DNA from 2 places in the Streptomyces sp. NPDC036813 genome. Region 2 is predicted to be linked to the other one. Evidence: riboswitches for the same ligand, from Rfam matches in the RefSeq annotation. Region 2 holds a riboswitch; the other holds the start of a gene.

Region 1 (19,572 bases), on a different contig from region 2:
GCATGGCGATGGTCATCGAGCGCCTGAGCTGACCCCTGCGTAACCGGCGGGACACCTTGTGTGAGCCCATGGCCCGGAGTCCGCGAACTCACGCGGCTCCGGGCCGTTTTGTGATCCAATCTCACCCATGATGTGACCTATATCCCTCCCCCGGGGGAAAGCCGCAGGTCATGGTGGTCACACCAGCCGCCGGCGGCACAACACCCTGTCCGTTTCGTGACGTTACGCACTGACAACTTGATGGTCCACCCTTCAAGCTGATGTAGGAAGTCGGGGGTCGACTTTGAACCTGGGAGTACGTCAGTGAGCGCCATGCCGATCGCGTTGCTGGTCACCACGGCCGCCACGGGCGCCGTGGGCCTCGCCGTCCTGCGCACCCTCGTCCTGCTGCGCCGGCAGGTAACAGCCCTGCACACGCAGCTGACCGCGAACCACTCCGCGACCCACGGGCTGCTGCCCGCCGCGCGCGCCGCGGCCGACGCGGACGAGATACGCGCCGCCGTGGCCGACGCCCTCGCCGAGGAGCGCGAGCGCGAACTCGCCGAGGCGCGGGCGTTCTGGGCGGCGCAGGAGGCTCGCGACGCCTCCGACACGCCCTCCCTGCTGGGTCTGGCCGACAGCGAGCTGTTCCTGCCCCGCCAGGTGGACTTCGTGGGCCTGGAGCCGGTGACCGAGCACGGCCCGGAGGCCGACGAGTTCTCGGGCGAGTCCCCGGAACTGGCCGCGGCCCGCCGCCGCCACCCCTCCCACCCGGACTTCGTGCCGATGCAGTCACCCGTCGTGAACGACCATGAGCGCACGGTGGTCATCCTGGAGGAACTGGCCGCGGACCGCGTCCAGCTGACCGACGTCCGCCCCGGCCCGCTCGGCACGCTCGATGTCTACGTCTTCGCCGACGGCACCACGCTGTGCATGACCCCGGGCCACCGCGACACCGCGGACCGTCTGGCGGCCGCCCTGCGCGCCGGCGACACGCCGTACCTGCTCGGTGGCTCCGGCATCTCGGGCGCGTACACCCTGACGTTCGCCTGCGGCGAGGACAACGTCTACATCCTGGCGGACCGGGTCATAGCGAGCCTGTAGGGACGGGGCGCGCAGGCACCCCGCAAGAGGCGCGGGGAACGGCGCGACCAGCCACGCACAGCCGGCACCCGCCGACGCGAACTCAGACCCCCGCCCTCTTCTGAGCCTCCTCCACCCGGCGCACGGCCTCCTCCACGTCGGCCTGCGACGTGAGCACCACCGCCAGATCCCGCCCCGCGACGGTCACCTGGTCGGCCGCCGCGAACATCCCCGCGTCGGGCATCTCCCGCGCCACGCCCCCCGGCGACTCGAGATCCTGCGCCCATGTGGCCAGCTCCCTGGCCAGCGCCAGCGCCTCCGCGGCGGCTCCTCGTTGCAGACGGGACTGCGGTGCTGCCCGCAACCGATCGGCGAAGTGATCAACAGCTCGGGTCAGAGACGTCGTATCCACCACGCCGTGAGCCTACGCGCCCGCTCGGGACTGTTGCCAACGAGCGAACACTCAGGCACGGTGACCTGAAGGACCGGCTTACATCCCATGCGTCCGGAGGCGCCGATGTCCCATGTCCTCTCCGAGGAGACCCACCGCAACATTCTCGCCCGCATCCCCCACTGCACCGGTCGTGAGATCGCCGACTGGCTGCGCACCGTCGAAGAAGGCCCCGCCCTCCGTTTCGAGGAGAAGGTGAGCTGGCTGCGGCACGAGCACAATCTCGCGTACGGCCACGCCAAGGCGATCATCCATGAGTACGAGCTGAGGAGGGCCGCGCGGAAGCTGCGCTGACCGCTCCGCCCTTTGCGAGCGAGCGCCGCGCGCACCCGCAGACACACGCCGAAGGGCCCCGGGACGCGTGTCCCGGGGCCCTTCCCGACGTCGGCCGGCGCGTGCCGGCCCGCGTCAGTCGTTGCTGCTGAAGATCGCCACCAGCCGCAGCATCTCCAGGTAGATCCACACCAGGGTCATGGTGAGACCGAACGCGGCCAGCCACGCCTCGTTGCGCGGGGCGCCGTAGGCGATGCCGTCCTCGATCTGCTTGAAGTCGAGGGTCAGGAAGAACGCGCCGATCAGGATCGCGATGATGCCCACGACCGCGCCCAGCGGACCCATGCTGCGCAGACCGCCGTCCCCGGCGACGCCGAACGCCACCAGCAGCAGGTTGACCGCCATCACCACCACGAACGCGATGGCGATGGCCATGCCGATGCGGGCGTAGCGCGCCGTGACACGGATCCAGCCGGCCTTGTACACGAGCAGCGTGGCGCCGGAGACCGCCATGGTGCCGAGCACCGCCTGGAACGGGGCGCCGCTCCACGCGCTGTTGTACATCTCACTGATCACGCCGAGGAAGACGCCCTCGAACGCGGCGTAGCCCAGGATCAGCGCGGGCGACGGGGTGCGCTTGAAGCTCTGCACCATCGCGAGGACGAAGGCGACCAGCGCCGAGCCGATCGCCAGGCCGTAGGAACCGGGTGAGACCGGCAGGACGGCCCAGGCGAGGACCGCGCCGAGGACGACCACGCCGAGCGTGGTGGCCGAGCGCATGACGACGTCGTCCATCGTCATCCGGCCGGTGGTGGCCGGGGCCTGCGGGGCGCCGTACTGCGCGTCCTGCGGGGCGTACGGGTTGGTGGCGTAGGGGTTCTGCGCGTAGGGGTTGCCACCCTGGGCGTACTGACCGCCCTGGGCGTAGGGGTTGCCCTGTGCGTACCCGGCCTGCGGTGCGGTGTTGAAGCCCGCGTAGCCGTTGTCGCGGCTGAACCCCCGTCGCGAGAAGACCGGGTTGCTGCTCCTCATCTCACTCCTCCATGGCCACCGAGCGTGGCCTTGGCTCAAGAGTAATGGAAAGGCAAAGGATCGACCCTAATACCTGGGAAGGATCTTTCCCGCCCTGTGCTGCGCAACACGCTACGCGCAGGGGTGATTCCCGCCACCGCCGGGCCCGGTTCATGACGAAGCCGGTACACGTCCGGAATCGGCCGGAGATCCACCCGCCCGGCCGCTCAGTCGAGCGGGAAACCGGTGTACGCCTCGGCGAGGTCGGTCTCGGCCGCGCGATGGGCGGTGATGCGCTCCAGACGGGCGACCTGGAGGCGGTCGTCGAACGGGGTGGCGTCCGGCGCGCGGTGCAGCAGGGTCGTCATGTCGTAGGAGAAGCGCTCGGCCTGCCACACGCGGCGCAGGCAGGACTGCGCGTAGGAGTCGAGCAGCTCCTCGGAGCCGGTGTCGCGCCGGTGGATCAGGGCGCGCGCGAAGGTCACGACGTCACCGACGGCGAGGTTGAGGCCCTTGGCGCCGGTGGGCGGCACGATGTGCGCGGCGTCCCCGGCGAGGAAGAGGCGGCCGTACCGCATGGGCTCGTGGACGAAGGAGCGCATCGGCGTGACGGACTTCTGGGTGATCGGCCCGCGCTCGAGGCGCCAGTCGTCGTCGCTCTCGAAGCGTCGGTCCAGCTCGTCCCAGATCTCCTCGTCGCTCCAGCTCTCCGCGTCGGTGTCCGCGGGCACCTGGAGGTAGAGGCGGGAGACGGACGGGGAGCGCATGGAGAGCAGGGCGAAGCCGCGGTCGTGGCGGGCGTAGACCAGCTCGGCGTGCGAGGGCGCGACGTCGGCGAGGACGCCGAGCCAGCCGAAGGGGTACGTCCGCTCGAAGACCCGGGACAGCGCGGCGGGGACCGCCTTGCGGGCCACGCCCCAGAAGCCGTCGCAGCCGACGACGTAGTCGCACTCGAGGACGTCCTCGCGGCCCTCGTGCCGGAACCGCACGCGAGGGTGGTCCGTGCCGGCGTCCTCCACGGCGAGGGCCTCGGCCTCGAACAGCAGCGGGCCGCCCTCCTCGATCTGGAGCGCGATGAGGTCCTTGCACACCTCGGTCTGGGCGTAGACCATCACCGACTTGCCCCCGGTCAGCGCCGGGAAGTCGACGCGGTGGCGCTTCCTGCCGAAGCGCAGCTCGATGCCGTCGTGGCGCAGGCCCTCGCGGTCCATGCGCTCGGCGGCGCCGGCCGCGCGCAGGACGTCCACGGTGCCCTGCTCCAGGATCCCGGCGCGCTGGCGCTGTTCGACGTAGGCGCGGTCGCGGCTCTCCAGGACGACCGAGTCGATGCCGGCGGTGTGCAGCAGCCGGGCCAGGACGAGGCCGGCCGGACCGGCGCCGATGATGCCGACGGTGGTGCGCATCGGGCGTTCCCTTCGGGTGGGCGACACAGGGCCGCCAGGCCGGTGTGTTCGCGTGGTGAAATTTCCTTCACTGATGTCGGGACGCGAGTCTGCGCCCGCCGTCACCCGCTGTCAACGGGTGCGCGGTGTCGCGTCGGGGAGGGTGCGGCCGGCGGCCGAGGGTCGGAGGTGCCCGGAGCCGGACTTGAACCGGCACGCCCGCGAAGGGGCAGCGAGGTTTAAGCTCGCCGTGTCTGCATTCCACCATCCGGGCAGGCCATGGGCTCCGCATCGAGACTCCGACCCTATCGGGAGACGCCCCGCGCACAGGGGGCGGGTGACCCGATGTTGTCTTATTTTATTGAGGTCTGAGGGAGCATCAGCCACCGGAACGCGCCGTCCGCACTTGCCAGCAGCCTTGCGTGCGGCGCTCCGCCGCGTACGCGAAATGACGGAATTTCACCGTCCGAACGAGGGTGCGCCACCGGTTCTCACGACCGCCCGTCCGCCCGGCGTTCTCAGGGACGTCCGTCATCCCCAGGTATGACACGACCGCCCCGGGTCCGACCGCAGTCGGCCCCGGGAACCGGAACAGCGGGTGACTCCACGGCGTCGGGCCGCCGGAACGATGGAACACGTCCCTCGAACACCGTCGTTTCCGTGAGGAGAGCTGTCCCGTGACCACCACATCCGTCGCCGGCCGGACCAGTTCCGCCGTGGCCGCACGCGCCACGGACCTGTCGAAGATCTACGGCCAGGGCGAGACCCAGGTGGTCGCCCTCGACCGGGTCTCGGTCGATTTCCACCAGGCCCAGTTCACCGCCATCATGGGCCCCTCCGGCTCCGGCAAGTCCACCCTGATGCACTGCGTCGCGGGCCTGGACACCTTCTCCTCCGGCTCCGTGCGCATCGGCGACACCGAACTGGGCTCGCTGAAGGACAAGCATCTGACCAAGCTGCGCCGCGACAAGATCGGCTTCATCTTCCAGGCGTTCAACCTGCTGCCGACGCTGACCGCGCTGGAGAACATCACCCTCCCGATGGACATCGCGGGCCGCAGGCCCGACCAGCAGTGGCTGGACGCGGTGATCAGGATGGTCGGCCTGTCGGACCGGCTCGGGCACCGCCCCTCGCAGCTCTCCGGCGGCCAGCAGCAGCGCGTCGCCGTCGCCCGCGCGCTCGCCTCCAAGCCGGACATCATCTTCGGTGACGAGCCGACCGGAAACCTCGACTCCCGCGCCGGCGCCGAGGTCCTCGGCTTCCTGCGCAACTCCGTGCGGGAACTGGGCCAGACCGTCGTGATGGTCACCCACGACCCGGTCGCCGCCGCCTACGCGGACCGTGTCGTCTTCCTCGCCGACGGCCGCATCGTCGATGAGATGATCCGCCCCACCGCGGACGCCGTCCTCGACTACATGCGTGTCCTTCCCGGGGGCAACCCCCGGACCGCCGAGTTCGACACGAAGGGCCGCACCAGCTGATGTTCCGCACCGCGCTGCGCAACGTCCTCGCGCACAAGGCCCGCCTGCTGATGACCGTCCTCGCCGTGATGCTCGGCGTGGCGTTCGTCTCCGGCACCCTCGTCTTCACCGACACCGTCTCCGACGCCTACAAGAAGAGCTCCGCCAAGGGCTTCGACCACGTCGACGTCGCCGTCGAGCCCCGCTCGAAGGCCGACACCGGCAACACCGTCGGCAAGCGTCCCGAGCTGACCCAGGCGCAATTGGAGACCAGCGCCAAGGTGCCCGGCGCCGCCTTTGCGATCGGCGTCGTCCAGGGCTTCACCGCCATCGCCGACCAGCACGGCAAGCTCATCGGCGGCGGCTTCCGCTCCGAGGGCGGCAACTACTGGGGCACCAAGGACCCGCGCTACCCGCTCGTCGAGGGCCACGCGCCCGCCGGCAAGGACCAGGTCCTCATCGACGAGAAGACCGCCGAGCGGGCCGGCTACGAGGTCGGCGACACCGTGCGCATCTCGGTCGACGGCCCGGTCCTGACCCCGTTGATCACCGGCATCTTCTCCACCGACGACGGCAACGTCGCCGCCGGCGGCAGCCTCGCCCTGTTCGACACGGCGACCGCGCAGCGGCTGTTCGGCAAGGCGGGCACCTACGACGAGGTCGACGTCAAGGCCGCCCCCGGCACCTCCCAGACCGCGCTGCGGGCCGCGCTGGACAAGGCGCTGCCGAAGGACGCCGTGGAGACCACCACCGGCAGGCAGCTCGCCGACGACCAGGCGCAGATGATCTCCGCGCAGATGGGCGGGATGCAGCAGGCGCTGCTGGTCTTCGCCGGCATCGCCCTGTTCGTCGGCACCTTCATCATCGCCAACACCTTCACCATGCTGGTCGCCCAGCGCACCAAGGAACTCGCGCTGCTGCGCGCCGTCGGCGCCTCCCGCCGGCAGGTCACGCGCTCGGTGCTGATCGAGGCGCTGGTGGTCGGCACGGTGGCCGGGGTCGCCGGTCTCGTCGCGGGCATCGGCATCGGCGCCGGGCTCAGGTCCCTGATGGGCGCGTTCGACGCGACCGTCCCGGACGGCCCGCTGGTGATCTCCCCCGGCACCGTGGCCGCCGCGCTCGTCGTCGGCGTCGTGGTGACCATGCTGGCCGCCTGGCTGCCCGCACGGCGTGCCGCGAAGATCCCGCCGGTGGCGGCGATGAGCAGCGTGCACGCCAAGGCGTCCACCAAGTCGCTGGTGCTGCGCAACACCATCGGCGCCCTGTTCGCCGCGGCCGGCGTCGCGGTGGTGCTCGCGGCCACCTCGATGGACGCCGACGCCGCCCAGGCCGCCATGGGGATCGGCGCGGTGCTGCTGATCATCGGCGTGTTCGTGCTCACCCCGCTGCTGTCCCGCCCGCTGATCGCGGCGGCCGCGCCGGTGCTGCGCGTGTTCGGGGTGTCGGGCAAGCTCGCCCGGCAGAACTCGGTGCGCAACCCGCGCCGTACCGCCGCCACGGCCTCCGCGCTGATGATCGGGCTCACCCTGATCACCGGCATGACGGTGATGGCGGGCAGCCTGCAGACGTCCATCGACAAGATGGCCTCGGCGGCGATCCGCGCCGACTACGTCGTCTCCATGGCGAACGGCAACGAGCTGTCCCCGGGCGTCGAGAAGACACTGCGCACGACCGAAGGCGTCACGGACGTCAGCCCGTTGCGCAACGCGCCCTCGCGCATCGACGGGCGGACCGAGTACCTGACCGGCGTGAATGGCGCCGCGATCGGCAAGCTCACCGATCTGAAGACCGAGGACGGCTCCTTCACGGTCGGCGGCGACAAGGTCGTCGTCGACCAGGACACCGCCAAGGACCACGGCTGGCGCGCCGGTTCCGGCTTCACCGCGCACTACGAGGACGGCAAGGCGCAGCGGCTGACGGTCGCCGGGGTGTACGAGGGCAACGACATGCTCCACGGGATCATGCTCGACACCGCCGCCCTCGCCCCGCACCAGCCGGCCGGCGCCGGTGACATGCAGGTCATGGTGAAGACGGCCGACGGCACGTCGGCCGGCACCAAGGACCGCCTGGTGAAGGCGCTGGGCGACAACCCGGCGATCAGGATCCAGGACAAGCAGGACGTCTCCGACGAGATCGCGCAGATCTTCACACTGATGCTGAACATGCTCTACGGCCTGCTCGGCATGGCGGTGATCGTCGCGGTGCTCGGGGTCGTCAACACCCTGGCGATGAGCGTCTTCGAGCGTGCGCAGGAGATCGGCATGCTGCGTGCGATCGGCCTGGACCGCTCGGGCATCAAGCGGATGGTCCGCCTGGAGTCCCTGGTGATCTCCCTGTTCGGCGGCGTGCTCGGCATCGGCCTCGGCGTCTTCTTCGGCTGGGCGGCCGGTGAGCTGCTCGGCACCAAGATGCCGACGTACGAGCTGGTGCTGCCGTGGGCGCGGATGGCGCTGTTCCTGGCGGGAGCCGCCCTGGTGGGCGTCCTGGCGGCCCTGTGGCCGGCCCGCCGCGCGGCCCGCCTGAACATGCTGCAGGCCATCAAGGCGGAGTAGCGGGTACGACACCGCGGGGCCCCGCTTCCTTCCGAAAGCGGGGCCCTTGCGCCGGGTCAGTTCCAGGTGCGGGCGCGCAGCGGCATCCCGGAGGCGCCGGAGTCGGGGGTCTTCACGGCGAGGACCTGGTTGACGCCGATCCGGTTGTGTTCGAAGGCCAGGGCCGAGGCGGCCATGTACAGCCGCCACACCCGGGCCCGGCCCGGGCTGGTCAGCCGGACCGCGCGGTCCCACTGCGCCTCCAGGTTGGCGACCCAGCCGCGCAGGGTGAGCGCGTAGTGCTCCCGGATCGACTCCATGTCGCGCACCTCGAAACCGGCCCGCTCCAGCTGCGTGACCGTGGTGCCGATGGGCTGCAGCTCGCCGTCGGGGAAGACGTAGGCGTCGATGAAGGCGTCCACGTCGTACGCGCCCTCGTCGCGCTGCGGGCGGCGGCCGATCTGGTGGTTGAGCAGCCGGCCGCCGGGCTTGAGCAGGGCGTGCAGGCTCTGGGCGTACTCCAGATAGCGTTCGGCGCCGACGTGCTCGGCCATGCCGATGGAGGAGATCGCGTCGTAGGGCCCGTCCTGGACGTCCCGGTAATCCTGCACCCGGATCTCGACCCGGTCGGTCAGGCCCTCGTCGGCGGCCCGCTTGCGGGCGTAGGCGGCCTGCTCCTGGGAGAGCGTGATGCCGACGACGCTCACCCCGTGCTCACGGGCCGCGTGGAGCGCCATGGAACCCCAGCCGCAGCCGACGTCGAGCAGCCGCTGACCCGGCTTCAGGGCGAGCTTGCGGCTGACCAGTTCGAGCTTGTCGCGCTGGGCGGTCTCCAACGACGCGTCGGGGGCAGGCCAGTAGGCGCAGGAGTACACCATGGACGGGCCGAGGACCAGCTCGTAGAAGTCGTTGCCGACGTCGTAGTGGTGGCTGATGGCCTTCTTGTCGGTGCGGCGGGTGTGCAGATGGCCGCGGCGCCGGCGGACCTCCTCGGGGGGCGGCGCGGGCGGCAGCGGCGGCCCCGCGAGCTTCACCAGGCCGCGCACGGCCTGGCGTACGGACGGATCGCGCAGGGCATCGCCGAGGGTTCTCGCGTCCTCGCCGCGGTCCCAGATCAGTTCGGCGAGCAGGTCGAGCGCGGCGTACAGATCGCCCTCGATCTCCAGGTCGCCGGCCACCCAGGCGCGGGCCAGGCCCAGTTCGCCCGGTTTGAACAGCAGCCGGCGCAGCGCGCGACGGTTGCGCACGACCAGCGTCGGGGCGCCGGGAGGACCGGCCTGTGAGCCGTCCCAGGCGCGGATACGGACCGGGAGCGGCACTCCCAGCAACTGCTCGAGCAGGCGCGTGAGCCGCAGCGCGGCGTCGGCCATGTGCAACACCTCCGTGACAAGCGATCCCGGAATGTCGTGCACCACGTAAACACCTACGCGGCGGCGCCGCAGTCCCCCACGCGCGTCACGGCTGGGTAAACCCTCCTAAGGGGCGGGTCGTCAGAGCTCCCGGAGCGCGTCGAGGGTGATGTCCATCTCGACGTCGTAGGGCACGGCGAGCTTGAGCTGCTCGCGGTGCGTGCCGGTGAGCGCGTACGTCTTGGACACCGGGTCGAGTTCGTAGGTGCGCACGACGGGGTGCTTGCCCGCGCCGGAGGCCTCGACCAGCCAGAAGTGCGGGATGCCGGCGGCGGCGTACTTGTGGGGCTTGGTGTCGCGGTCACGTGCCTCGGAGTCCGGGGAGACGACCTCGACGGCGAGGACGAGGTCGGCGGCCTCGAAACGGGTCTGCTCCAGCTCGTCGGTGACGGCATCCGCGCGCACGACACACAGGTCGGGTTCAGGGCCGTTGCGGCGGTCCAGGACGACGGTCATCTCGCGCTCGACCTTGAGGTCGTCCGGGATCGTTCGGCGCAGGCCGTTCAGCAGCAGTTCGATCATCTTGGCGTGGAAACGCCGCTGCGGACTCACGAAGACCAGGCTCCCGTCGATCAGCTCGGTGTGCGGCGGGAGGTCGGGCAACGTGAACAGGTCGTCCACGGTGTATCCGTCCCGGGGCGGCACCGGCCAGCGGCGGCCGGGCGCGGAGGTCGGCTCGGCAACGGGCTCGGCGGTCATGATTCCTCCCATGGACGGGATTCTCGGCCTGCCCGTCCACGGTAGCCGTGGAGATCGGCCGACGTCATCACAACGAGTGATCATGTCCCGGAACGCCGAAGGGGCCGCCCGCACCACGGATGGCGGGCGGCCCCTTCGAGGTGTTCAGCAGCTGACCGGGAGGGTCAGGCGGCTCGACCGCGAGGGTCAGGAGGCCTTGGCCTTCTCCTCGGTCTTCACGGCGGCCGGGGCGGGAGCCGGGGCCGGCTTGGCGGCCTCGTAGAACTCCTCGCGCGGGGACTCCAGCGCACCGAGGGAGACGACCTCGCGCTTGAGGAACATGCCGAGGGTCCAGTCGGCGAAGACCCGGATCTTGCGGTTCCAGGTCGGCATCGCCAGACCGTGGTAGCCGCGGTGCATGTACCAGGCGAGACGGCCCTTGAGCTTGATCTTCATCTTGCCCATGACGATCATCGCGACGCCCTTGTGCAGGCCGAGACCCGCCACCGCGCCCTTGTTGGCGTGGCTGTACTCCTTCTGCGGGAAGCCCCGCAGGCCGGAGAGGACGTTGTCGCCGAGCACCCGGGCCTGGCGCAGCGCGTGCTGGGCGTTCGGCGGGCACCAGGCGTTCTCGTTGCCGGCCTTGCGGCCGACGAGGTCCGGGACCTGGGCGTTGTCGCCGGCGGCCCAGATGTAGTCGGTGCCCTGCACCTGGAGCGTGGGCGCGCAGTCGACGTGACCGCGCGGGCCCAGCGGCAGGCCGTAGCGGGCCAGGACCGGGTTGGGCTTGACGCCGGCGGTCCACACGATCGTGTTGGCGTCGACCTCGAGGCCGTTCTTCAGCACCACGTGGCCGTCGACGCAGGAGTCCATGGAGGTGGACAGGTAGACCTCGACACCGCGGGACTCGAGGTGCTCCTTGCCGTACTGGCCGAGCTTCGGTCCGACCTCGGGAAGGATCTTGTCGGCGGCGTCGACGAGGATGAACCGCATGTCCTCGCGGGAGACGTTGGTGTAGTACTTGGCCGCGTCCCGGGCCATGTCCTCGACCTCGCCGATGGTCTCGGCGCCGGCGAAGCCACCACCGACGAAGACGAAGGTGAGCGCCTTGCGGCGGATCTCCTCGTCCGTCGTGGAGTCGGCCTTGTCGAGCTGCTCCAGCACGTGGTTGCGCAGGCCGATGGCCTCCTCGATGCCCTTCATGCCGATGCCCTGCTCGGCGAGGCCGGGGATCGGGAAGGTGCGGGAGACCGCGCCGAGCGCGATGACCAGGTAGTCGAAGGGCAGCTCGTACGCCTCGCCCACCAGCGGGGCGATCGTGGCGACCTTGCGGTCCTGGTCGATGGTGGTGACCCGGCCGGTGAGGACCTCCGCCTTGGGAAGCACACGTCGCAGCGGGACGACGACGTGGCGCGGGGAGATGCTGCCGGCGGCGGTTTCGGGGAGGAAGGGCTGGTAGGTCATGTACGACCGGGGGTCGACGACCGTGACGGTCGCCTCTCCGTAGCGCATCTTCTTGAGGATGCGCCGAGCTGCGTACAGGCCTACGTACCCACCGCCTACTACGAGGATCCTGGGACGCTCCGTGGTGCTCATGGCATCGAGTATCCACCCGCTTGGGGGGGTGGCTCGTGCGCCCCTTCACAAGCTCCGACGGTACCTGTGCTACACTCCGCGGCCCGCGTGACGCAGGTCATGCCGGGCGACGGGAACCGTTGTCCGGTACAACCCGTTGTCAATGCCGCGTGAGCTGCCTCTCTGGGCGTCGGACGGCACGGTGAGCGAGGTGTCAGGCCCTGCGGGACGCGTGATCCGAAGGCGCGTCGTCCACCCCTTCTGAACATGTTCAAAGGCGAGTTCGGCCCCCGGAGGGGTGATCCGAAGGCGTTCAGGGGGCTTGCGGAACGGAATTCCTTGTGAAGAACTTCACGAACTTTCCCGACGAGGTGTCATCCGACGGTTCTCCTGGGCCGCTCAGGCGTGGCCGCGGACGCTCAGGGGAGGACGCTGACCAGGAGTGATCGCGTCCTGCGGGAGCGCCCGGGAGACGCCGGCGCGTCTGCCGGGTGCGGATGTCGGCGGGTGCGGGTGCGGGCCGGCCGGGGCCGGTCGCGCGGTTCCCCGCGCCCCCGGGGGCGTTGTCGCGGCCGCACCCAGCGGAGGCCGGCCCTCGCCACGGCGCCCCCGGGGTGCCGGCGGCCGTTGCCCGCCGGCACCCCGGGCGGTTTCCGGCGCCGGATCCCTACCGGTGGCCCGGGCCCATGCCGCCGCTGTCGTCGCGGCCCATGCGGTCGCGGGGCTCGTCGGCCTCCTCGGCGCTGCTCTCGATGCGCTCCTTGCGCACCTGTCCGCGCACGGTCTCCTGCCCGGTGTGCTCCTCGGTGGTCAGGCGCACCCGCTCCACCGGCACGGCCTCGGTCTCCACGACCGGCCGCTCCTCGTGCAGCACCACCTCGTGCTCGGCCTCGCCGATCTCCTGCCCGGACAGCGCGGCGTCGCGGTTCGCCTCGGTGATCGGCTCCCGCTCGACGCGCACCTCCTCGTGCCGCAGCGGTACGACGCGCTCCTCCTCCTCGGTGACGACGTACTTGCGCAGCCGGGCGCGGCCCGCCTCACGGCGCTCGACACCCACGTGCATGTGCTCCTCGGAGCGCGTCATCGCGTCGTCGTCCGGGCCCCTGCGCGCACCGGCTGCCGCACGGCCCTCCGCCGCGCCGGCGGCACCCGCCGCGCCCCCGGCACCCGCCATACCCGCGGCGCCTGCCGCACCCGCGGCGCCTGCCGCGCCCGCGGTGCCCGCCTGGTGGGCCCAGCCGCCCTCGCCGGGCCGGTTGGCGCGGGACCAGGACTCGTCCCAGTCGAGGCCGTAGTAGTCGTAGAGCCGGTGCTCCTCGTCCTCCGAAAGGTGGCCGCCGCCGTCGACGTCGACGTGCGGGGCGTCCTTGACCTTGCTCTTGGAGTACGGGACCTCCGTGTGCCCGTCCACCACCGCGGCGTCACGGATCGGTACGAAGGACTCGCTGCTGCCGAAGAGGCCGGTCTTGACCGAAACCCACTCCGGCGCACCGGTCGTGTCGTCGAGGAAGACGTGCTTGGCTTCGCCGATCTTCTTCCCGTCCTCACCGAGGACCGGGTGGTCCAGGACCGAGGGGATCTGCTCTCTGGTGATCATGTTTGTCTCACCCTTCTCGCGGAGCGACTCCCCTGGCGGGTTCACCATCACAAAAAGGGCGAAACAAACCAACAGCAACAGAGGGCACATACTTTTCGTAAGTGCCCTCTGTGCACATCAGTGTTCTGTCGTCACGCCACGGACCAGGCGATGCCGTCCAGGATGTCGTGCTCGCTCACCACGACCTCCTCGGCACCGATCCGGTCCATGATCGACAGCAGCACCAGGGAGCCCGCCGCGATCACGTCCACCCGCCCGGGGTGCATGGACGGCACAGCCGCGCGCTCGGCGTGCGTGGAGTGCAGCAGCCACTCGGTGATCTCGCGGACCTTGTCGCGGGAGATCCGGGAGTGGTGGATGCGCGCCGAGTCGTACTCGGGCAGCTCTTGGGCGATCGCCGACACGGTCGTCACCGACCCGGCGAGCCCGACCAGCGTCCGCGCCTCGCGCAGCGGCACGCTTGCCTCGGCGAGGTCGAGGGCGGCCTCGATGTCGGCCCGCATGGCCGCGATCTGCTCCTCGGTGGGCGGGTCCGTGACCGCCCCGCCGGCCACCAGGTGCCGCTCCGTCATCCGCACACAGCCGACGTCCACCGAGCGGGCCGCGCGCACGTGTTCCTCGCCGACGACGAACTCCGTGGAGCCGCCGCCGATGTCCACCACCAGGAAGGGACGGTCCAGGTGCTCGTGCTCGGCCAGCTCCCTGGTCGCGCCGGTGAAGGAGAACTCCGCCTCCTGGTCACCGGTGATGACCTCCGGCTCCACGCCGAGGATGTCCATCACGCCGCGCACGAACTCGTCGCGGTTCTCCGCGTCTCGGGAGGCGGAGGTGGCCACGAAGCGCAGCCGCTCGGCACCGTGCTCCTTGATGATCTCCGCGTACTCCCGGCACGCGGCGAAGGTACGCTCCAGCGCCTCCGGGGCGAGCCGGCCGGTGCGGTCGACGCCCTGCCCGAGCCGCACGATCGTCATACGGCGGTCCAGGTCGACCAGTTCGCCGCTCTTCGGGTCGCAGTCGGCGACCAGCAGGCGGATGGAGTTCGTACCGCAGTCGATGGCGGCGACACGGGTCACTTGGCGTCCTCCTCGGTCTCGGCGCCGTCCTGTGCCGACGTCACGCACGGACCCTTGCGCCACCACTCGGGCAGCATCGCGATGGCCTCGTCGCCCAGCGGGTTGACGCCCGGTCCGGCGGCCAGGGAGTGGGCGACCAGCACGTGCAGGCACTTCACGCGGTCCGGCATGCCGCCGGCGCTCGGGAAGCCGGTCAGCTCCTCGATCTCGTCCCGGCGCCGGATGTAGTCCTCGTGGGCGGCGCGGTAGGCGGCGGCCAGCTCCGGGTCGGTCTGCAGCCGCTCGGTCATCTCCTTCATCACGCCCTCGGCCTCCAGGGTGCCGATCGCGGAGGCGGCCCGGGGGCAGGTCAGGTAGTACAGCGTCGGGAAGGGCGTGCCGTCCGGCAGGCGCGGGGCGGTCTCCACGACATCGGGCTGCCCGCAGGGGCACCGGTGGGCGATCGCGCGCAGCCCGCGCGGCGGCCGGCCGAGCTGCTGCCTGAAGGCCTCGACGTCCGCGTCGGTGGGCTCGGTGCGCGGGGTGGACGGCGGGGGCGTTTCCACTACGAAGTTCTCTCTTGTCGAATTACTGGTCGGAGGCGTCGGCCTTGTCGACCCCGTCCCAGACGTTGGAGTACCAGGGGCGGTCCGTCGAGCCGGCGTCGGTGTGGGCCTGCGTGGCCGCGTCCGGGTCGACCACGACGTAACCGGTCTCCCCCGGCAGCACATAGTGCAGCCGCTTGCGGATCTGCTGCTCGGCGAAGGAGTCGTCCTGCCAGCGCGCCTTGAGGTCGCGCAGCTGCTCCACACGCTGCGCGGCCTGCTGCTTCTGGCGCTCCAGGTCGGCGATCTCGGCGCGCTGCGAGACGTACTGGCGCATGGGGTAGGCGAGCGCCACGATCAGCGTGCACACCACCAGCGCGAGCAGCGCCGCGCGGCCGGTGAGCCGGGAGCGGCGGGCCTGCCGTTTGGTCTGGGAACGGTAGACGCGGGCCGCGGTCTGCTCGCCGAGCAGCCGGATCCTGGTCGCGGTGGAGAAACGGTCCCGGTCCTTCACCGCCATGGCCATCCTCCCGTTTCACACGCGCGTACGTCCCCGGACACGGTACGGGACCGAGTACGGGGACGTACGTACGACTGGCTAAGCCTTACGCCAGGTTGGCCCAGCCTTCGGGGCCGGCCTCGGGCTCAGCCGTCTGTTCAGCCCTTGGAGACCGTGCCGCGGAAGCGGGGGAAGGCGCTGCGGCCGGCGTACACCGCGGCGTCGTCGAGGATCTCCTCGATGCGCAGCAGCTGGTTGTACTTGGCGACGCGCTCGGAGCGGGCCGGGGCGCCGGTCTTGATCTGGCCGCAGTTGGTGGCGACAGCGAGGTCGGCGATGGTGACGTCCTCGGTCTCGCCGGAGCGGTGGGACATCATGCACTTGTAGCCGTTGCGCTGGGCCAGCTCGACGGCGTCCAGGGTCTCGGTGAGCGAGCCGATCTGGTTGACCTTGACGAGCAGCGCGTTGGCGGCGCCCTCGTCGATGCCGCGCTGGAGACGCTCGGGGTTGGTGACGAACAGGTCGTCACCGACGAGCTGGACCTTGTCGCCGAGCTTGGCGGTGATGGTCTTCCAGCCGGCCCAGTCGTCCTCGAACAGCGGGTCCTCGATGGAGACCAGCGGGTAGGCCTCGACCAGCTCGGCGTAGTACTCGGTCATCTCCTCGGCCGAGCGGTTCTTGCCCTCGAAGACGTAGGAGCCGTCCTTGTAGAACTCGGACGCGGCCACGTCGAGGGCCAGGGCGATCTGCTCGCCGGGGGTGTAGCCGGCCTCCTTGATCGCCTCGAGGATGAGGTCGAGGGCCTCGCGGTTGGAGCCGAGGTTCGGGGCGAAGCCGCCCTCGTCGCCGAGGCCGGTGGACAGGCCCTTGGACTTCAGGACCTTCTTCAGGGTGTGGTAGACCTCGGCGCCCCAGCGCAGGGCCTCGGAGAAGGACTCCGCGCCGATCGGGGCGATCATGAACTCCTGGATGTCCACGTTGGAGTCGGCGTGCGAGCCGCCGTTCAGGATGTTCATCATCGGCACCGGCAGCAGGTGCGCGTTCGGACCGCCCAGGTAGCGGAACAGCGGCAGGTCGCTGGCCTCGGAGGCGGCGTGGGCGACGGCGAGCGAGACGCCGAGGATGGCGTTGGCGCCGAGGGAGCCCTTGTTGTCGGTGGCGTCCAGGTCGAACATGGCCTGGTCGATCAGGCGCTGCTCGGTGGCGTCGTAGCCGACCAGCTCCGGGCCGATCTGCTCGATGACGGCCAGCACGGCCTTCTCGACGCCCTTGCCCTGGTAACGGCTGGAGTCGCCGTCGCGGAGCTCGATGGCCTCGAAGGCGCCCGTCGAGGCGCCGGACGGAACGGCGGCACGCCCGGTGCTGCCGTCGTCGAGGCCGACCTCGACCTCGACCGTGGGGTTGCCTCGGGAGTCCAGGATTTCCCGGGCTACGACGACGTCGATGGACGGCACGAGCATCTCCTTCGTGGATGTGACGCTGAAAGTGCGGGGCTGGTGAGCCTTGCGACTAGAGCCTAACCGCCCCGGGGCCATCGGCCAGCCGACCGCCCGGCCCGTGGACAGACAGACCGTACCCATTGTTCACCGTCGGAACAAAGGGGGGTGGCGTTCCGGCTGAACGTCCGGAGAACGGACGGCAGAAAAAACCCCGTCCCGGTGCGTACGGGGGAACACGCACCGGGACGGGGAGCCCGTGGGGACGGGGAGCGGCCCTTGGCCGGCCCGCTGCCGCTTACTTCAGGTGCAGCTGCTGGCCCGGGTAGATGAGGTCGGCGTCCGCGACGATGTCCTTGTTCAGGTCGAACAGCTTCTTCCAGCCGCCGGCGACGTGGTGCTTCTCGGCGATGGAGCTGAGGGTGTCACCGGTGACGACCTTGTACTCGCCGTCGCCCTTCTTGACCTTCTTGCCGGTCGGGGTGGTGACGGTCTTGGTGCTCTGCTTCTTCGGCGTCTGCGCCGGGCGCTCGCTGGAGCGGGAGGCGCTCTGCTGCTCGCTGGAGCGCGTCGTGGTGGTGCCCTGGGAGGACGAGCCGCCGCTCTGGGAGGAGCTGGAGGAGCCGCCACCGTTGTTCGGGGTGTTCGACAGGCCCGTGCCGCAGACCGGCCAGGCGCCCTTGCCCTGGGAGGCGAGGACCTTCTCGGCGACGGCGATCTGCTGGGACTTGCTGGCCTGGTTGGCCTGCGGGGCGTAGGCGGTGCCGCCGTACGCGGCCCAGGTGGAGGCGGAGAACTGCAGGCCGCCGTAGTAACCGTTGCCGGTGTTGATGGACCAGTTGCCACCGGACTCGCACTGGGCGACCGCGTCCCACTCGGAGGTGGTGGCGGCGGAGGCGTTGCCGGCCGCCATCAGCGGGGCGGCGACGGCCGCGCCGGTGACACCGGCGAGCGCGATGACACGGGTGGTCTTGGAGGGACGACGGTGCTTGCCCTTGCCGGAAAACAGCATGGTGGATCCCCTCACCGACGCCTGCGAGGTGAGCTGTCGGGTTCGGGCCGGTTGAGTTGCCCGGCCACCCCTCCCCTGGGAGGCGTGGCTTCACCCCTAGCCGCTCCGGCTCAACTGCCGGGCACGGCGCTTACCTTGGGTCCCCCGCTCCTGCCTGCGGCGCGTTGAGCGACGACTGTTCCCGTGCGGCCGCTGGCAGGATTCGGCGTTGCGGCCGGCCGGGGCTCGCGATGGCGAGCGGTCATGACCGTAGACAGGCGATCGGCCGAATTTCAAAGACGATCACGGCTTCTGAGACTCATCCCACACTTTCACCAAAGCGGACATCAGTCTCAAAACGGGGCGTCAACTCCCGCTACTTTTCGCCCGTTTCGCCACCGACAAGCAGGGTCTGACCGGGGACGATGCGGCCCGGGTCGGCCCCGATCGCGTCCCGGTTCTCCGCGTACAGCGCGCGCCACCCGCCCTCGACGCCAAGGGAGTCGGCGATGGACGTCAGACTGTCCCCGTCGCGCACTGTGTAGCGCGAGGCATGCCGGCCCGAGGCGGGCGCCGCGCTCACTTCGGCGGCGTCCTCCGTGGCGCTGGCGCCGCGGTGGCGGCCGCCGCCGTCCACCGCACCGGTGTCGACGAGCCCCGAATCCCCGACGATCTGGCGCAGGTTGTCCGGATCGTCGGTGTTTGCGTCACCTGCGGACGCGCTGCCGGACGGCTGCGAGGTGCCGGGCCCGGACGTTCCGGGCGCGCCGGACTCGGCCGCGCCCCCCGTGGACGGGGTGGCGGACGACGACCCGTCAGAGGGCTGCGCGGGGGTGCCCGTGGAGGGCGTCCCGGACGGCGCACCGGAGGAGTCGGGCAAGCCGGGCGAGTCCACCGAACCGGATGATCCGGAGGTACCGGTGGATCCGGAGGTACCGGCCGAAGCGGATGAGTCGGACGGAGTGCTGGTCCCGGTCGGACCGGAGGAGCCCGAGCCGGTGGTGGAGCCGCCGGCCGCCGAGCCGCCGCCCGACGTGTCGCCCGCGACCCCCGTGTCGACGTCCGGTGCGGAGGTGTCGCCGGACAGGCCCGAGGTCAGCCCGCACAGCGTCCAGTGGCCGACACCCTGGTCGGCGAGGACCTTCTCGGCCACGGCTATCTGCTGCGAACGGCTCGCGAGGTCGGGCCGGGCCGCGTACTCCAGGCCGCCGTGCCCCTCCCAGTCCTCCTGCGACAGATGCAGGCCGCCGTAGAGCCCGATCCCGGGGTTGTCGCTCCAGCGGCCTCCGCTCTCGCACTCGGCCACCTTGTCCCACGTCGCGCCGTCGGCCGCGTGGGCGCTCGCCGCGCCGAGCAGAGGGATGGCGATGGCGGAGCCGGTCACTCCGGCCGTGACGAGGAGGGCCGGAGCCTGACGGGGGCGACGGTGTCGACCGTTCCCGGAGAGCATGCGGTGACCTTTCGCGAGACAGCACTGACCGGCGCGGCGCCTTGAGGCACCGGCGTCGCGCTGACGAGTGAACGTATCGGCAGACGATCGCCAGTCACAAGTTCATGCCGCGCAGATCACGTGAAGATCACATAGTTGAAGATGTGTCAGTTTTCTGTGCGGGCGCGGGC
Region 2 (8,412 bases):
CCGGCCACGACCGGCATGTCCTCCAGGTTGCAGCGCATGGCCAGGTCGGGCGTGCGCGGCCAGCTGCCGATCACCACGCCGAGCAGCTCCACGTCCCGTCGCCGCAGTTCCCGCGCGCTCAGCTCCGAGATGTTCAGCGTGCCGAGCGCCGGCGAGGCCACGAGCAGCACCGGCGCGCGCAGCAGCGCCGCCGCGTCCACGAGCGTGCCACCCGCCGCGTCGAACCGCACCAGCAGCCCGCCCGCGCCCTCCACCAGCACCAGATCGTGCTCGGTGGCCAGCTTGGCGGCCGCCTCGGCGATCTCCTGCGGATGCAGCGGCGCCCGTCCGGACCGTCGCGCGGCGGTGGCCGGCGCCAGCGGCTCGGGGTAGCGGGCGAGTTCGGCCACCGTGACGCCGCCCGAGAGCCGCGCCACCTCGTCGGCGTCCCCGCGCTCGTCGGGGCCCACCCCGGTCTGCGCGGGCTTCAGCACGGCCACCGAGCGGCCGGCCGCGAGGGCCGCGGTCGCCACCGCGGCGGTCGCGACCGTCTTGCCGACATCCGTGTTCGTGCCCGAGATCACCAGTACCGGCATGTCATCCCTCCTCGGCCGCCGCGTACACCGCACGGCAGATCCGTGCCACGTCCGCGTCCGACGTGACGTACGGCGGCATCGTGTAGATCAGGTCGCGGAACGGCCGCAGCCACACGCCCTCCCGCACCGCGGCGCGGGTCGCGGCGGCCATGTCCACCGGGTGGTCCAGCTGGACGACGCCGATCGCGCCGAGGACCCGCACGTCCCGTACGCCGGGCAGGTCCAGGGCCGGCGCGAGACCCTCGCGCAGTCCCGACTCGATCCGCTTGACCTCGGCGAGCCAGTCCTGCCCGAGCAGCAGCTCGATCGAGGCGCAGGCGACGGACGCGGCGAGCGGGTTGCCCATGAAGGTCGGCCCGTGCGCCAGCACCGGCACCTCGCCCCGCGAGATGCCGTCCGCCACGCGCGCGGTGCACAGCGTCGCCGCCATCGTCAGATAGCCGCCGGTGAGCGCCTTGCCGACGCACATCACGTCCGGGGACACCGCCGCGTGGTCGGCGGCGAACAGCGCGCCCGTACGGCCGAACCCGGTCGCGATCTCGTCGAACACCAGCAGCACGTCGTGCGCGTCGCACGCCTCGCGCAGCACCCGCAGATAGGCGGGGGAGTGGAAGCGCATGCCGCCCGCGCCCTGCACCACCGGCTCGACGATGACGGCGGCGAGTTCATGGGCGTGGCGCTCCACCGTCGCGCGCAGGTGCTCGGCGTACGCCTCGTCGTGGTCGGCGGGCGGCGCGTCGGCGAAGACCTGGTGCGGGAGCACCCCGGACCACAGCTCGTGCATGCCGCCCTCGGGGTCGCACACCGACATCGGCGTCCAGGTGTCGCCGTGGTAGCCGCCGCGCCACGTCATCAGCCGCTGCTTCTCGGGGCGCCCGAGCGAACGCCAGTACTGCAGGCACATCTTGGCCGCGACCTCGACGGACACCGAACCGGAGTCGGCGAGGAAGACGTGCTCCAGGCCGTCGGGCGACATGTCGACAAGGAGCTTCGCCAGCCGCACGGCGGGCTCGTGCGTGAGCCCGCCGAACATCACATGGCTCATCCGGCCCAGCTGTTCGGTCGCGGCCTCGTTGAGCACCGGGTGGTTGTAGCCGTGGATGGCAGACCACCACGACGACATGCCGTCGACCAGTTCACCCGAGCCGTCCGCGAGCTTCAGCCGGACCCCGCTCGCCGCCTCGACGACGAGCGGTTCGGTCTGCCCGGGCATCGGGCCGTACGGATGCCACACATGCCGCCGGTCCAGTTCCAGCAGCTCGGGCACGCTCAGGTCAGGCATTGGGCGCGAGGTCCGTTCCCGCGCCGCGCCGGCGCACGGCGACCAGGTCGGTACGGGGCTCGCTCGCCGCCGGCGCGGGGGCGGCCGTACCGCAGATCCCGGCGCCTTCGTGCGATCCGCAGCCGCCGGCCGAGGCGTGCGACCCACAGCCCTCCGCGCCCTCGTGGCCACCGCAGCCGCCCGCCGCCGCGTCGGAACCGCAGCCACCTGCCGCTTCGTGCGACCCGCAGCCGCCGGCCGCGCCCGCCCGGTGCTCCGGCAGCGTCACCTCGCCGGCGCCCTCCACCTCGAACCCGGCGTCCGCGATCATCTCCAGGTCGGCCTTACCGGCCTGGCCCTCGCTGGTCAGGTAGTCGCCAAGGAAGATCGAGTTGGCCAGGTGCAGCGCCAGCGGCTGCATCGTGCGCAGATGGACCTCGCGGCCGCCCGCGATACGGACCTCCACGTCCGGGCAGACGAAGCGGACCATCGCCAGGATGCGCAGGCAGCGCTGCGGGGTGAGGTTCCACTCCTTGGCCAGCGGGGTGCCCTCGAAGGGGATCAGGAAGTTCACCGGAACGGAGTCCGGGTCCAGCTCGCGCAGCGAGAAGACCACGTCCACCAGGTCCTCGTCGCTCTCGCCCATGCCGGCGATCAGACCGGAGCAGGCCGACAGGCCCGCCGCGTGCGCCTTGGTCACCGTGTCGACCCGGTCGGCGTAGGTGTGCGTGGTCGTGATGTCCGCGTACGTGCCCTCGGACGTGTTGAGGTTGTGGTTGTAGGCGTCCGCGCCCGCCTCGCGCAGCCGCTCGGCCTGGCCGTCGGAGAGCAGACCGAGGCAGGCGCACACCTCGACGCCCTCGTTCTGCTCCTTGATCGTCTTGATGGTCTCGGAGACCCGGTCCACGTCCCGGTCCGTCGGGCCGCGCCCGCTGGCCACCAGGCACACCCGCTTGGCGCCGCCGGCCAGACCCGCGGCGGCGGCCTGGGAGGCCTCGTCGGGCTTGAGCCAGGTGTACTTCAGGATGTCGGCCTTGGACCCCAGGCGCTGCGAACAGTACGAGCAGTCCTCCGGGCACAGGCCGGACTTGAGGTTGACCAGGTAGTTGAGTTTCACCCGTCGGCCGAACCAGTGCCGGCGTACCTTGCCGGCCGCGGCCACCACATCGAGCAGTTCGTCGTCGGTCGTGGCGAGGACGGCCAGGGCTTCCTCGCGGGTCGGCAGCTCGCGCCGCAGTCCCTTGTCCACCAGCGTGTTCAGCAGGTCCATGGGAGCTGATCCTGTCTTACGGGGGTAGGCCAGGCCAAGGAGAGTTCGCACAAACAAGGCCGTTCGAGGTGTGGGTATTGCCACATCCTGAGCTGCGGTGTGTCCCGCTAGTGTCTGTGCACTGCCTACAAAATCCCGGAGGACCCATGGCGTTCGGCTGGATCGACGAGCAGGCGGACGCGCGCCGCCGTGCGGGACTCGTGCGCACCCTGCGTCCCCGCCCCGCCGACACGCCGCTGCTGGACCTGGCGAGCAACGACTACCTGGGTCTGGCCCGCCATCCGGAGGTCACCGAGGGCGCGGCACGGGCCGCCCGGACATGGGGCGGCGGCGCGACGGGTTCCCGCCTGGTCACCGGTACGACCGAGCTGCACACCGAGCTGGAACGCGAGCTCGCGGACTTCTGCGGCTTCGAGGCCGCGCTCGTCTTCTCCTCCGGTTACGCCGCCAACCTCGCCGCGGTCACCGCACTCGCCCCGCACGGCTCGCTGATCGTCTCCGACGCGGGCAACCACGCATCCCTGATCGACGGCTGCCGGCTGGCCCGCGGCACCACGCAGGTCGTCGCGCACGCCGAACCGGACGCCGTGCGCAAGGCGCTCGGCACCCATGAGGGCACCTCGATCGCCGTCTCCGACACCGTGTTCTCGGTGGACGGCGACGCCGCCCCACTGGCCGAACTGGCCGTCGCCTGCCGGGAATTCGGCGCCGGCCTGGTGGTCGACGACGCCCACGGGCTGGGCGTCCTGGGTGACGGCGGGCGCGGCGCGCCGTACGCGGCGGGGCTCGCCGGCGGGGACGACGTGGTCGTGACCGTGACGCTGTCGAAGTCGCTCGGCAGCCAGGGCGGCGCCGTCCTGGGGCCCGCACGGGTGATCGACCACCTGGTCAACGCGGCCCGGACCTTCATCTTCGACACGGGGCTCGCCCCGGCCGCGGCGGGCTCCGCCCTCGCGGCCCTGCGGCTGCTGCGCCGCGAGCCGCAGCGGGCGGCACGGGCCCGCGCGGTGGCCGCAGAGCTGCACGCCCGGCTGACGGCCGCGGGTCATCAGGCGGTACGGCCGGACGCCGCCGTGGTCTCGGTGCGCGCTCCGTCCCCGGAGCAGGCCGTGCGCTGGGCGGCCGACTGCCGGACGGCCGGCCTGGCTGTGGGCTGTTTCCGACCTCCTTCCGTGCCCGACGGCATCTCACGGCTCAGGCTGACCGCCCGTGCGGACCTGACCGAAGATCAGATCGAACGCGCTGTACGGGTGATCGGCGAGACGCGGCCATGAGTCGGCGTCCACGGCCGTGCCCTCGCCCGGGGTGTGCCGTGCTCAGTCGCGGCGCACGGCGGCGGTGAACGCCGCCCAGCTCCCGGGGGAGAAGAGCAGCGCGGGCCCGTCCGGGGCCTTGGAGTCGCGTACGGCGAGCAGCCCGGCCCAGTGCCCGGAGGCCGGCCGGGCCGTCTCGACGCAGTTGTTCGCTCCGGTGCTGTAGCTGCTGCGCAGCCAGCGCACGCCGTGCAGATCGGTACTGAAAGGGATGGTGCGAGGCAGTGCGGTCATGGTGCCTCCTTACGCGCCGTCACCTAGTGAGGCGATGAAATCCAACGAGTCCTCGGGGGAAAGGGCGTGGATCCGAAGGGAGTTGAAGGCCTCCGCGTAGGCCCGGAGGTCTTCTTTCCGTTCGAGGTAGAGGCTACTCGTCATGTGGTCGAGAACAACCACGTCCAGATCAGAAGTGCTCGGAAATGAGAAAATAACGAAAGGCCCGGTGATGCCGACATGCGCCCCCGCGGAGAACGGCAACACCTGCAACCGCACCTGCGGCAGCCGTGCGGCCTGAAGCAGCCGCCGCAGCTGCTCCGCCATCACCTCGGGACCGCCCACCTCCCGGCGCAGCACCGCCTCGTCCAGCACGGCGCTCAGCTTCAGCGGACGCGGCGCGTGCAGCACGTCCTGGCGGGCCAGACGCACCTCCACCAGCGCGTCCAGCCGTTCCTCGTCCACCGCGCCGACGGCCGCCCGGGTCACCGCGCGGGCGTAGGCGGGCGTCTGCAGCAGCCCCGGCACGACCGAGGTCTCCAGCGTGCGCATCGCGCTGGCCTGCGACTCCAGACTGATGAAGTCGCGGTACGTGGGCGGCAGCACCCCGCGGTAGGCGTGCCACCAGTGCTCCCTGCCGCCGACCTGGGAGCCGGCCAACACCAGCAGCAGGTCCCGCAGTTCGTCGTCCTCGACGCCGTACGCGTTCAGCAGTAACCGCACATCGGACGGTTTCGCGCCACTCGAGCCGGTCTCGATCCGGCTGACTTTCGACTGGTGCCAGCCCACCAGCCGGGCGGCCTCCCCGCTGGTGAGTCCCGCCCGGGCGCGCAGCGCGCGCAGTTCGGCGCCCAGCTTCCGGCGGCGCACCGCGGGACCGTGCTGCATGCGCCCCTCCTTACTCCGTCCGAGCCGCCCGGATACGGTCTGCCGTGGCAGAGTTCACCGCTTCGAGCGACAGATATATGCATATCTTGGTGGATCGCCTCCGTGACCGGCGTGGTGATGGCAGTCTGGCGGCGAAGCACCAGTCCGGGACCGTACTCGAACCACCGGCTCCGTGCCGGACTGCGGTCCCGTGGGAAAGGGACGACGTCGCCATGGCAGACCACCTGGAAGCATCCGTCACTCTGCCGAGCGATCCGGCCTCGGTGTCCGCGGCCCGCGGCTTCGTGGCCGGCACCCTGGCGGAATGGGGTCTGCCGTCGGACGCGGAGCTGGCGGACAGCATCCGGTTGATCGTCTCCGAACTGGCCACCAACTCCGTGCAGCACACGTTCGGGCAATCCCCGACGTTCACGGTGGACGTCACCCTGGACCGCGACGAGCTGCTGCGCATCGGTGTCACGGACAGCCACCCCCGCTTTCCCAAGCGGCTGCCCGCGGCCGTCCAGCAGGACAACGGCCGGGGCATGGTCATCATCCGCTGGCTGGCCGCCGAGTGCGGCGGCAGACTCCGCGTCCGCCCCACCCGCGAGGGCGGCAAGACGGTCGCCATCGAACTGCCCTGGGCACTCCCGCCCGAGCCGGTCCCCTCGACGCAACAGACAGAACCAAAACCGCAGCCCTGCTGAACCGTTCGGTTCCGGGACGACTCCCGCGGGCTTGTCACACCGCGCCCACCGGACCGCCCCCGGCGGCACCGCCGCCGAACGCACGCCGTGAGCCTCGGCGACGGGGGCCCCAGGGCGTGACACCCGCTCACCCGTATGCCCGAGCCGTTGGCGCCGTTGGCGCCGTTGGCCCGCGGCCACCCCGGCCTTGTCCCGGCAGCCGCCGCTGGAGCCCGCTGACGGCCCTCCTCGGCCCGACAGCGGCCGCTGAGGGCCGTGCCGTCGGGCTCGTGGCCGCGTGAGGGCCGTGTGCCGAGGAGGGGCGTCGGTCAGCTCACCCGGCCGTACCAGACGCTCTTGGTCCAGATCTTCTGCAGGCGCACCACGTCGCCCGTCTTCGGGGCGTGCCAGATCTTGTTCTTCCCGGCGTAGATGCCGACGTGGTAGACGTTCGACCCCGAGTGGAAGAACACCAGGTCACCGGCCTTACGGCTGCGGGCCGGGATGTGGTGCGTCTTGTTGTACTGCTGGGCGGCCGTGCGCGGCAGCTTCTTGCCCGCCTTCTTGAACGAGTACAGCGTGAGTCCCGAGCAGTCGAACCGGCGCGGCCCGGTGGCGCCCCACTGGTACGGCGCGCCCTTCTTGGACGCGGCGATCTGCAGCGCCTTGGTCGCCGGCGTCGCGGCGGCGGCCTCCGAGGCGAGGCCCGGGACCACGATCGAGCCGCCCACCGCGGCGATGGTCAGGGCGGAAGCCGTACCGGCCCGGGCCATGAGCGACGGGACACGATTGAGCGCAGTCATGCGCAACCCTTCGTCAGCCGCCTGTGAAGGATGACCTGTCGGATTCGGGCTGGCGAAGTAGCCCGGCCGCTGACGCGGCTTCACCCCAAGGGCTGCTCGGCCCGGTCGTGGCATGACCGTTCCGGCGACCCGTCGTGCTTGGGTCCTCCACTCCTGCCGATCCACTCCTGTCGACCGGTCATCCGGACGGCGGCAGGACTCGGCGTCCGCCCGGATCGCCCCGCCGCTGCGGCGGGGGCTTGTCGTCAGTCAGGGATCTTGGCCCACAACTGTCCGAAAATCCCAACGGAAACGGGTATTTGTGGGGTTCCTCACCACTCACCCGTTCGGGTGGACAGCCCTGTGTTCGGTGGGGTGTTCACTGATCCGGCGAGCCCCGGACCAGCGGCGGAACACTTCATTCCGGCCTCTCGTCCCGCCGGTCACGCAACTCGGACCCCCGAAAAAAAGGCGTTCGGATAGGCCGATGGGGGGTACGCCGTTCGGTCCGTTTGAACCCGCTCGGCCCTCGGCTCAACTCCCCGCCGGTGGCGGCAGGGTGACCCGCGCCGTGCGGCGCTCGCCGTCGAGCACCCGCAACGCGCGTGCCAGGGTGCCGGCGTGCAGCTCGCTCTCGCCGCGCTGGTGCATCAGCGTCAGCGCGTCGCGCAGCGCCACCGCCTTGGTCACCAGCGCCTGCGCGGCCCGCAGCCCCCGGTAGGTGTCGCCGGGACAGGCCGGGTTGATCCGGCCGAGCAGGTCCACGACCTCCAGGTAACGGTCGATCAGCTCCCCCTCCGCCCGGGTGAGGGCGGGCAGCGGCGGAAGATCCGGCAGCATCGGACGGCTCACCTCCCGCCCGGCTGCGCGCGGACGGTGATGATCTCGTCCACCAGCCCGTACGCCAGCGCCCCGGCCGCGTCGAGGACGTGGTCGCGCTCGATGTCCGCGCCGACCTGCCGCCGGCTGCGCCCGGTGTGCCGGACGAGCATCTCCTCCAGGGTCGCCCGGATGCGCGTCAACTCCGCGGCCTGAAGGGCGAGGTCACTGGCCTGCCCCTCCACCGGCTCCGGCAACGCGGGCTGACGCATCACCATCCGGGCGCCCGGCAGCGCGAACCGGCGCCCCGGCGCGCCCGCGGCCAGCAACACCGCGGCGGACGAGCCCGCCTGGCCCATGCAGTACGTCTCCACCTCGCACGCGACGTACCGCATCGCGTCGTAGATCGCCGTCATCGCCTGGAACGAGCCGCCCGGCGAGTTGATGTAGAGCTGCACGGGCCGGTCCGGGTCCCGGTGCTCCAGCTGCATGAGCTGCGCGATGACATCGCACGCCGCGGCGTCGTCGATCGGTGTCCCGAGGAACACGATCCGCCCCTCCAGCAGCCTGGAGTACGGATCCGTCGTCCGGTGGCCGAAACTCGTGCGCTCGGTGAACTCCGGCAG

The links. Region 2 has a riboswitch for cyclic di-AMP ahead of ACZ67Q_RS27355 (C40 family peptidase). Riboswitches for the same ligand answer to the same signal wherever they lie in the genome.
Positions count from the first base shown of each region.
Region 1: another riboswitch for cyclic di-AMP. It lies ahead of ACZ67Q_RS25890 (transglycosylase family protein); the one in region 2 lies ahead of ACZ67Q_RS27355 (C40 family peptidase).

Region 1 is NZ_JBVJPV010000013.1:73,415-92,986, forward strand. It holds gene ACZ67Q_RS25805 (acetyl-CoA C-acetyltransferase) at 1-32, shown strand, start outside; gene ACZ67Q_RS25810 (hypothetical protein) at 304-1,083, shown strand; gene ACZ67Q_RS25815 (hypothetical protein) at 1,166-1,477, opposite strand; gene ACZ67Q_RS25820 (DUF4287 domain-containing protein) at 1,580-1,807, shown strand; gene ACZ67Q_RS25825 (Bax inhibitor-1/YccA family protein) at 1,922-2,818, opposite strand; gene ACZ67Q_RS25830 (4-hydroxybenzoate 3-monooxygenase) at 3,025-4,200, opposite strand; tRNA gene ACZ67Q_RS25835 (tRNA-Leu) at 4,370-4,453, opposite strand; gene ACZ67Q_RS25840 (ABC transporter ATP-binding protein) at 4,857-5,660, shown strand; gene ACZ67Q_RS25845 (ABC transporter permease) at 5,660-8,191, shown strand; gene ACZ67Q_RS25850 (class I SAM-dependent methyltransferase) at 8,248-9,540, opposite strand; gene ACZ67Q_RS25855 (Uma2 family endonuclease) at 9,661-10,290, opposite strand; gene ACZ67Q_RS25860 (NAD(P)/FAD-dependent oxidoreductase) at 10,465-11,853, opposite strand; gene ACZ67Q_RS25865 (PRC and DUF2382 domain-containing protein) at 12,500-13,429, opposite strand; gene ACZ67Q_RS25870 (Ppx/GppA phosphatase family protein) at 13,561-14,502, opposite strand; gene ACZ67Q_RS25875 (DUF501 domain-containing protein) at 14,499-15,047, opposite strand; gene ACZ67Q_RS25880 (FtsB family cell division protein) at 15,070-15,546, opposite strand; gene eno (phosphopyruvate hydratase) at 15,684-16,979, opposite strand; gene ACZ67Q_RS25890 (transglycosylase family protein) at 17,260-17,973, opposite strand; cyclic di-AMP (ydaO/yuaA leader) riboswitch at 17,977-18,145, opposite strand; gene ACZ67Q_RS25895 (transglycosylase family protein) at 18,329-19,402, opposite strand; gene ACZ67Q_RS25900 (cytochrome P450 family protein) at 19,530-19,572, opposite strand, start outside.
Region 2 is NZ_JBVJPV010000014.1:113,894-122,305, forward strand. It holds gene bioD (dethiobiotin synthase) at 1-575, opposite strand, end outside; gene ACZ67Q_RS27325 (adenosylmethionine--8-amino-7-oxononanoate transaminase) at 577-1,857, opposite strand; gene bioB (biotin synthase BioB) at 1,850-3,106, opposite strand; gene ACZ67Q_RS27335 (8-amino-7-oxononanoate synthase) at 3,253-4,380, shown strand; gene ACZ67Q_RS27340 (DUF397 domain-containing protein) at 4,423-4,653, opposite strand; gene ACZ67Q_RS27345 (helix-turn-helix domain-containing protein) at 4,663-5,520, opposite strand; gene ACZ67Q_RS27350 (ATP-binding protein) at 5,733-6,206, shown strand; gene ACZ67Q_RS27355 (C40 family peptidase) at 6,515-6,988, opposite strand; cyclic di-AMP (ydaO/yuaA leader) riboswitch at 6,992-7,125, opposite strand; gene ACZ67Q_RS27360 (hypothetical protein) at 7,502-7,807, opposite strand; gene ACZ67Q_RS27365 (ATP-dependent Clp protease proteolytic subunit) at 7,816-8,412, opposite strand, start outside.